Cohaesibacter gelatinilyticus: one gene and its partner. Each later gene encodes a partner of the first gene's protein in a complex. Links are inferred from orthologs where the notes say so. Each region holds a gene or a part of one and is shown on either strand. Other genes may lie near its edges.

Region 1 (4,212 bases):
AGCCCCAGATATTGACCAAAGTGACCTGACCCATCAGATCGGATGTCTTGAAGCCGGGCATTGGTGCGCCATTGGCCTCAAAGCCCTCCAAAGCAGGCAGGTCAAAGTCAGGAGCGGGCTTGTTGATCAGGACAGATGGGATTTGTGATGGATCACCGCCTTTTGCCATTTGCAGCAGGAACAAGGTTGCGAGGCCAAGGAAAATCACGAGAGGCAGAATGATCAGCAGGTTGATCCCGCCTTTCTTCTTGCCGTCGGTCGTGTCTGTAGTAGCTGGCTCTGTGCTCATCTGGGTGCTCATTTTTCGTGCGGTATGGATTGTTCAAACGCTTGCTGAATCTATTGTTTCTTGCGGGCGGAGCGGCGGGTAACGCCACGGGCTTCCAGCTCTGCCAGAGCTTTGCTCTGAGTGCGTCCATCAATCACGATCCAGACAACAAGGATGGCAATGGTGAGAATGACAACGCCATAGGAAGCAGTGATGAAACCGGTATAGGGTCCGAGCATGATCTGTTTCCTTTTCCTAGTTAGTAGCCTGGGAAGATGCAGCGCGTCTTGCGGCTTGCATCTGCATGGTGCGGATACGACGGCGCATGATCTCGTTTTTCATCACCTTCAGATGCATCATGACGAACATGGCGGTGAAAGCGAGAGCCATGACCAGTAGAGGAATGAGAATGGAGCTATGGACCTTGGAACCATCCATGGTGATGACGCCTGCTGGCTGATGCAAGGTGGACCACCAATCAACCGAGAATTTGATGATCGGGATGATGATGAAGCCAACGAGGGTCAGAATGGCGGCCGCTTTACCAGCACGGATTGGATCTTCGATGGTGCGCCACAGAGAGATCAGGCCGAGATAGATGATCAACAGGACCAGCATGGAGGTGAGGCGTGCATCCCAAACCCACCAAGTGCCCCACATCGGCTTGCCCCAGAGGCTTCCGGTCACAAGGGACAAGAAGGTGAATACCGCGCCCAGCGGGGCTGCAGCTTTGGCGGAGACGTCGGCCAGAGGATGTTTCCAGACAAGCGTGCCGATGGATGACATTGCCATCATGGTATAGGCGCCCATGGCGAGCCAGGCGGCAGGCACATGGATGAACATGATCTTGACCGTTGCGCCCTGCTGGTAATCGTCTGGCGCGACGAAAAAGGTCATGTATAGGCCAATGGCAAAGGAAATGATTGTCAGGCCAAAAAGCCAGGGCATCAGTTTGTCAGCGAATGACAGAAAGCGGGTCGGATTGGCCAGATCCCAAATGCTGAAAGATTTTTTGGCGGTGGCAGTCATGCCTGATCACCTTTTGTCTTGATGGTCCTATCATGCGGCAAAGCCACCGGTCTGGTTCGTTGGTCTGTTTCCAGTTGGTCCTGTCACCAGTCACTGCCAGACGGGCCATGCTTACATGGTTGTCAGATCGGCTTGGATTTATGCTTGGTCCGATCCCATGCCAAAACTTATGGCTGCCACGACATTTCTGCCTTGATCAATATCATGTCTCGCAGTCAGCGCGTATTACGATTTCGTAAGGTTGATCGCGATGCGCCTAAGAGTAGTCCTGAGCCAAGCCCTCTCCCCCTCCCAAACCACCCGATATGGTACCCTCGTGGGCGGTTTGGGAGGGGGAGAGGGCTGGATATTCTGCCTATAGCGCGTTCCCGAAAAGTTGCAGACTTTTCGGATATGAATTCGCTCTTAAAAGTCTCTGTTAGAGTCTTAAAATCAGGCACTAAGATTTATACTGATCGAATATGGCTATTCTTGAGCAGTGCGAAGAGCCGCCGCAGATGCAATCGGTCCGATGATCAGCATCAGCAGCGAAATTGCGCAAAGAATGTAAAATGGCGTGGTGAAGGGAGCGGGCTCAGTCACTGCACCAACGGAGGCACTGACACCGAAAATCAGGATTGGGATGGTCAGCGGCAGAATCAGAATTGAGAGCAGCAAACCACCACGGCGCAGGATTACGGTAAGAGCAGCGCCGACGGACCCAATCAGGGTCAACGCAGGAGTTCCAACCAACAAGGTCGCTGTGACTGCCGCAATGCCGACAGGTTCCAAATTGAGAAAAAGCGATAGCAGGGGAGCTGCCAAAACAAGCGGCAGGCCTGTTGCGACCCATTGCGCCGTACATTTGATCAGGACGATCAATTCCAGAGGATGATCGGTCAGCAGCAAAAGATCGAGTGAGCCATCATCCTGATCTGCCTGATAAAGCCGATCCAGCCCCAAAAGTGTTGCCAGAAGTGCGCCGATCCAGAGCACTGCAGGGCCAAGACGAGCCAGAAGGTTCAGATCCGGTCCGACGGCAAAAGGAAAGACCGTTACAACGATGAGAAAGAACAAAACGCCCATCAAGGCTCCGCCGCCAACGCGCACGGAGAGTTGGATTTCGCGTTTGAACAAGGCACCCATGGCACTCATTGTTGGCTCTCCTGCAGCTGGTCCTGCTCAAATAATTCGTCATCGGCAAACGGATCGGCAATTTGTTCGCGACCCAGCTCCAACCGGTCAGGATTGAGTAATCCCAGCGGGGCGTGAGTGGCTGCTATGATGAGGCCGCCTTTTTCCAGATGCTCTGCCATCAGGATTTCGAGTTTGCGCTCGGAAGCCGCATCAAGAGCAGAGGTTGGCTCATCCAGCAGCCAGAGCGGACGGTGGCAAACAAGCAAGCGGGATAGGGACAATCGACGACGTTGACCAGCCGAGAGATATGCCGCTGGCATATCGATGAGATCACCAAGATCCACTTCCAGCAAAGCTTCATAAGCCGTGCGGGTAGGGGAGCCATAAAAGCTCTGCCAGAAATCGAGATTTTCTTTCAGGGTCAGCGCTGGTTTGATGGCATCGGCATGACCGAAATAATGCGCTTGCTGACCAACGCTTAGTTCCTCGTCGCCACCTTCCAGCTTAACCGTGCCAGCATTGGCGTGAACAAGACCTGCAAGCGTACGCAACAGAGAGGATTTCCCGATGCCATTGGGGCCTGTGACGACAAGGGCTTTGCCCTGTTCCAGCGTAAAACTGACATTTTCCAAAACCGGACGCCCCCCGCGAATGCAGCTCAGGCCATTTACGATTAATTGCATGGTCATCCTTGTCGGTTGGCGCTTGGGTCATCTGGTTTTTAGCGGCTTGGCTCGCTTTTGCCTTGATTTTTATCATCTGGCAAGACGCATGATCTTCAATTCTAAGTATCAATGCCTATTTCATAAGTGCACGCAGGTGTGAAGGGACAAATTTCCTTCATCTGTGGCATGATAGAAGAGACCTCATACTTATATATTGCCCCTTTTGCCAGACCAAGCCTAAGGACCGACCATCATGACTAAATCCCTGAATAGTTTCAACGCCAAGCAAAGTCTTGAAGTGAATGGCAAGACCTATCATTATTTCAGCCTGATTGAGGCCGAGAAGAATGGCTTGCCCGGCATTTCGAAATTGCCTTACTCTCTGAAGGTGGTGTTGGAAAATCTCTTGCGGTTTGAGGATGGCCGATCCGTGACGGCCGATGATATCCGTGCCTGTGCCGATTGGCTGAAGGAGCGCCGCTCCAGTGCCGAGATTTCCTATCGTCCAGCTCGCGTCTTGATGCAGGACTTTACCGGTGTACCGGCCGTAGTGGATCTGGCTGCCATGCGTGATGCAGCTTCCGATCTTGGGGCGGATCCGCAAGCCATCAATCCGCAGGTGCCGGTGGATCTGGTGATTGATCACTCGGTCATGGTGGATCATTTTGGCAATGAGCGTGCTTTTGGTCGCAATGTTGAACTGGAATATGAGCGCAATGGCGAGCGCTATGAATTCCTGCGCTGGGGACAGCAAGCTTTTGATAATTTCCGCGTTGTGCCTCCCGGGACCGGTATCTGCCATCAGGTCAATCTGGAATATCTGGCCCAAACTGTTTGGACGCGGGATGAAGATGGCGAGACAATTGCCTATCCTGATACATTGGTTGGAACTGACTCCCACACCACCATGGTCAATGGTCTGTCCGTTCTTGGCTGGGGTGTCGGTGGTATCGAGGCGGAAGCGGCGATGCTGGGTCAACCGATCAGTATGCTGATCCCCGAAGTGATCGGGTTCAAACTGACCGGCTCCATGGTGGAAGGGACAACAGCTACCGATCTGGTTCTCACCATCGTGGAAATGCTGCGTCAAAAAGGCGTGGTTGGGAAGTTTGTTGAATTTTATGGTCCCGGTCT
Region 2 (4,053 bases), on another replicon or contig:
GTCCCATGGAAGCAGGAAGATCATTCTGTAAATCTTCAATTGCATCCGTGTCCATTTCCATGCAGGCATAATAACGCAACATATCAGCTGGAATGATCCTCGGACTATCCAAACCATAGCCAATGCAGCTTTTCATCGCTGGCGGGTTGGGCAGACCAAAATACCAATCCCATAGATTATTCCATGCCTGCTTGGCTTTCTCAGCATACGGGCCAACCTCCAGTGAATAAATGACATTGCGAGAAGAGAGGTCTTCAATCCTGATATCCATCGTGTGATGTCCTGTGTTCGAGTGCGGTTGCAGGAGAGCAAATGAGCATCCTCAAATCCATTAAACATTAAAAGTTAGTAAGGTTTGCTCGAAATTGACAAAACGCATCTTGGTTTAGATGAACATGAGTTAATTTGACATTCCAGTCAAAAGTGCAAATTTTTGACCAGAACCAGTCAGAATGTGGACCAGTATGTTTTGGATTTTTGCAGCCCTGCTTACGGCGCTTGCGGTTATGGTGATTTTGTACCCATTATCTCGCAAACAAAAGAAACTTGATAGCGCAGAGGCTTATGACCTGACCGTCTACAAGTCTCAGCTCAAAGAGATTGATGCAGATGTAAAGCGCGGCTTGATTGCTGCCAGTGAAGCGGACGCTGCTCGGGCCGAGGTTGCTCGCCGTCTGATCTACACTCAGGAAGCCTTGGATGCGGAACAGGAAAATACTTCATCGCATTCTGGTGCAGTCAAAGTTTCCAGCCTGTTGGCCTTGCTGATCGTTCCTGTCGTTGGGCTGGGGCTCTACTATCATATGGGAAAACCTGAAATATCAGGTCAGCCATTGGCTGAGCGATTGACCAAAGATCCGGAACAACAAACATTGATAGAGCGGGTTGCGTCAGTCGAACGGGTTTTGAAAGCCAATCCGGATGATATACGCGGATGGAAGCTGATTGCGCCGATTTATCTGACCATGCGTCGGCCTGATGATGCCATTCGGGCTTATGGCAACGTCGTGCGTCTGGAAGGGGAAACCGCGAAAAATCTCTCAGACCTTGGAGAAGCCTTGGTGGTGAAAGAGGGCGGCGTCGTTTCGCAGAAAGCGATCAGCTTGTTTCTTCAGGCAAACAAGCTGGATAGAATTGCTCCAAAACCTCGTTTCTTTCTTGCAATCGCTTTGGGGCAACAAGACAAGATCCCTCAGGCAATTGAAGCATGGGAAGCACTCATCAGCGATTCCAAGCCGGATTCAGCCTGGGTACCTTTTGCCAAGAGCCAAATTGCTGCACTGAACAAGAAGCTGGACGACACCAAAGTGCCAGCAATTTCAGAAAGCCAAAGGGCTTCAGCAGCAAAAGGTCCGACCCAGGAAGATATCGACAATGCATCTCAATTGGACGCCAAAGATCGCCAGGCAATGATTGAGAATATGGTTTCCACTTTGTCAGAGAGGTTGGAAAGCGAAGGTGGGAGTGCAGAAGAATGGGTACAGCTTATCAGAGCCGAACTGGTTCTTAAGCGCCCGGATAAGGCAGCCAAGACGGTTCACAATGCTTTGGATGCTTTGCGCTCCGATGTTCCAGGAATGGAAAAAGTCAAAGCAGCGGCTCGCTCATTGGGTCTGTCGATAAACCAGTGAGCCAATTGAATACAAACCGAATTCATCTGCCGGATGTGAAACCGGCGCTGAAACTGAGTTGAAAGAAAAAGGATCCCTCTCATGACAAGAAAGCAACGTCGTATGACAATGATCGGTGCAGCAGGGGTTGTCCTGTTTGCCGCTGTTGGTCTGATTTTGTTTGCTTTGCAGGATCAGATTGTCTTCTTCAATTCTCCCTCTGACGTAGCAGCCAATAGCGTCAAGCCAGGACAGCGTATTCGTCTGGGTGGTTTGGTGAAAGATGGAACCATCAATCGCGGTCAGGGTACACAGGTTTCCTTCGTCGTAACTGACGGCGGCGCTGATGTGACGGTCGCTTATAACGGAATTCTGCCTGATCTGTTTCGTGAAGGGCAGGGCGTTGTGACAGAGGGTGTTATGAATACCAACGGAACCTTTGATGCTGATACCGTCCTCGCAAAGCATGACGAAACCTACATGCCAAAAGAAGTTGCAGATGCCTTGAAAGAGCAAGGGCATTGGCAAGGCGACGAGGCAGAAGCCAAAACCTACTAGAATTTTGGTGTAAACCAAATTCGAAAATATTCCCGTCTTCGGACGTAAACAACCCGGACCAGTCGGGTGTAACAGACCAGTTATTCAATTGCCGCTTGGCGGGTAATTGATGGGAGTGACCAAATGATCATTGAGCTTGGCCATTATATGCTGATTTTGGCATTCGCCCTGTCTCTCGTTCAATCCGTGGTGCCGATCTGGGGAGCTCAGATTGACGATAATCGCATGATGTCGGTGGCAAGCCCTATTGCCATCACGCAATTTCTGTTCGTTGGATTGGCTTTCGCGGCGCTGACACATGCCTATGTGACATCGGATTTCTCCGTGCAGAATGTCTGGGAGAATAGTCACTCAACTCAGCCTCTTTTGTACAAATACACTTCTGTTTGGGGTAACCATGAAGGTTCAATGCTTCTTTGGGTTTTCATTCTGGTTATCTTTGGTGCGATGGTTGGTGCTTTTGGGCGCAACCTGCCACCAAAGCTGAAGGCGAATACGCTCGGAGTGCAGGGATGGATTACAGCCGCGTTCCTGTTGTTTGTACTGGTTACGTCCAATCCTTTTCACAGAATTGCCGATGCCCCGATTGAAGGGCGTGATTTGAACCCGATCCTTCAAGATGTCGGCTTGGCTATTCACCCGCCACTGCTTTACCTCGGCTATGTCGGGTTCTCCATCTCGTTTGCATTCTCAATTGCAGCTCTTCTCGAGGGGCGCATTGATGCGGCATGGGCTCGATGGGTTCGTCCATGGGTTCTGACAGCTTGGGGCTTCCTGACCCTTGGTATCTCCATGGGGTCATATTGGGCTTATTATGAGCTTGGATGGGGTGGTTACTGGTTCTGGGATCCAGTTGAAAACGCTTCCTTCATGCCTTGGTTGTGCGGTACGGCATTGCTTCATTCAGCAATCGTTATGGAAAAGCGGGGTGCATTGAAGGTCTGGACAATCCTGTTGTCCATCCTGACATTCTCGCTGTCTCTGCTCGGCACTTTCCTCGTGCGTTCCGGCGTATTGACTTCAGTTCATGCTTTTGCGACCGATCCGGGCCGTGGTGTTTTTATTCTCATTCTGCTGGTAGCCTTCATTGGAGGCGGACTGTCTCTCTTTGCATGGCGCGCGTCCATGCTCCGTCAAGGAGGTGTTTTTGCGCCAATCTCCCGGGAAGGATCTTTGGTACTGAACAACCTTTTCCTCTCTGCTGCGACAGCTGCAGTTCTGGTTGGAACGCTCTATCCGCTGGCATTGGAAGCGACGACAGGAGCAAAGATTTCGGTTGGTGCGCCTTTCTTCAATCTTACCTTCGGCCCAATGATGATCCCGCTTTTGATCGCAGTGCCTTTCGGTCCGCTTCTCGCTTGGAAACGCGGTGATCTGGGTGCAGCCATGCAGCGCCTCTGGACGGCACTGGGTATCGCTATCCTGACCGTCATACTGGTTTATGGTTATGTTGAAGGTGGACCAGCACTGGCGCCACTTGGCATCGGCATCGGTGTCTGGCTGGTGATCGGGTCCTTTGCGGAAATCCAGTTGCGTTCGGGTTTCTTCAAAAATTCCTTCTCCAAAGCCATCTCTCGCATGTTTGGTATGCCAAAGTCGGTTTGGGGGGCAGCTCTGGGGCACCTTGGCGTCGGCATGACCGTCATTGGCATTGTTGTTGCCTCTTCCTATCAGCTGGAAGACATTTCCATCATGAAGGTCGGCGATAGCCGTACTATTGCAGGTTATACCTTTACCTTTGAAGGCATGAAGGAAAGTTCTGAGCATAACTATTCAGATGTTGCAGGCACGTTCAGAGTGACTGAAGGTGACAAGCTGGTGACCACTCTAAACCCTGTCAAAAGGGTGTATAATACCCGCGGAATGCCTACGACTGAGACCGATA

What was found.
Region 2: the proteins of ccmB (region 1) and ccmE are in contact, whole or in part, in a solved structure (PDB 8CE8), measured with the Escherichia coli proteins. The link is inferred for Cohaesibacter gelatinilyticus from one-to-one orthologs.

Annotation. Positions count from the first base shown.
Region 1 is NZ_OBEL01000003.1:113,726-117,937, reverse strand. Bases 593-3,541 are described here. They hold ccmB (heme exporter protein CcmB), read right to left. Parts: upstream 2,423-3,541; coding sequence 1,763-2,422; downstream 593-1,762. Other genes in these bases: acnA (aconitate hydratase AcnA), read left to right, coding at 3,332-3,541; ccmA (heme ABC exporter ATP-binding protein CcmA), read right to left, coding at 2,428-3,096; CRO57_RS14380 (heme ABC transporter permease), read right to left, coding at 593-1,297. Outside these bases: CRO57_RS14390 (DsbE family thiol:disulfide interchange protein), read right to left, coding at 1-289; heme exporter protein CcmD, read right to left, coding at 340-507; more of CRO57_RS14380, read right to left, coding at 524-592; more of acnA, read left to right, coding at 3,542-4,212. UniProt on the Escherichia coli protein: Required for the export of heme to the periplasm for the biogenesis of c-type cytochromes.
Region 2 is NZ_OBEL01000001.1:753,541-757,593, forward strand. The notes cover bases 651-3,440. They hold ccmE (cytochrome c maturation protein CcmE), read left to right. Parts: upstream 651-1,712; coding sequence 1,713-2,168; downstream 2,169-3,440. Other genes in these bases: ccmI (c-type cytochrome biogenesis protein CcmI), read left to right, coding at 651-1,631; CRO57_RS03380 (heme lyase CcmF/NrfE family subunit), read left to right, coding at 2,292-3,440. Also shown: CRO57_RS03365 (AraC family transcriptional regulator), read right to left, coding at 1-271; more of ccmI, read left to right, coding at 465-650; more of CRO57_RS03380, read left to right, coding at 3,441-4,053. UniProt on the Escherichia coli protein: Heme chaperone required for the biogenesis of c-type cytochromes. Transiently binds heme delivered by CcmC and transfers the heme to apo-cytochromes in a process facilitated by CcmF and CcmH.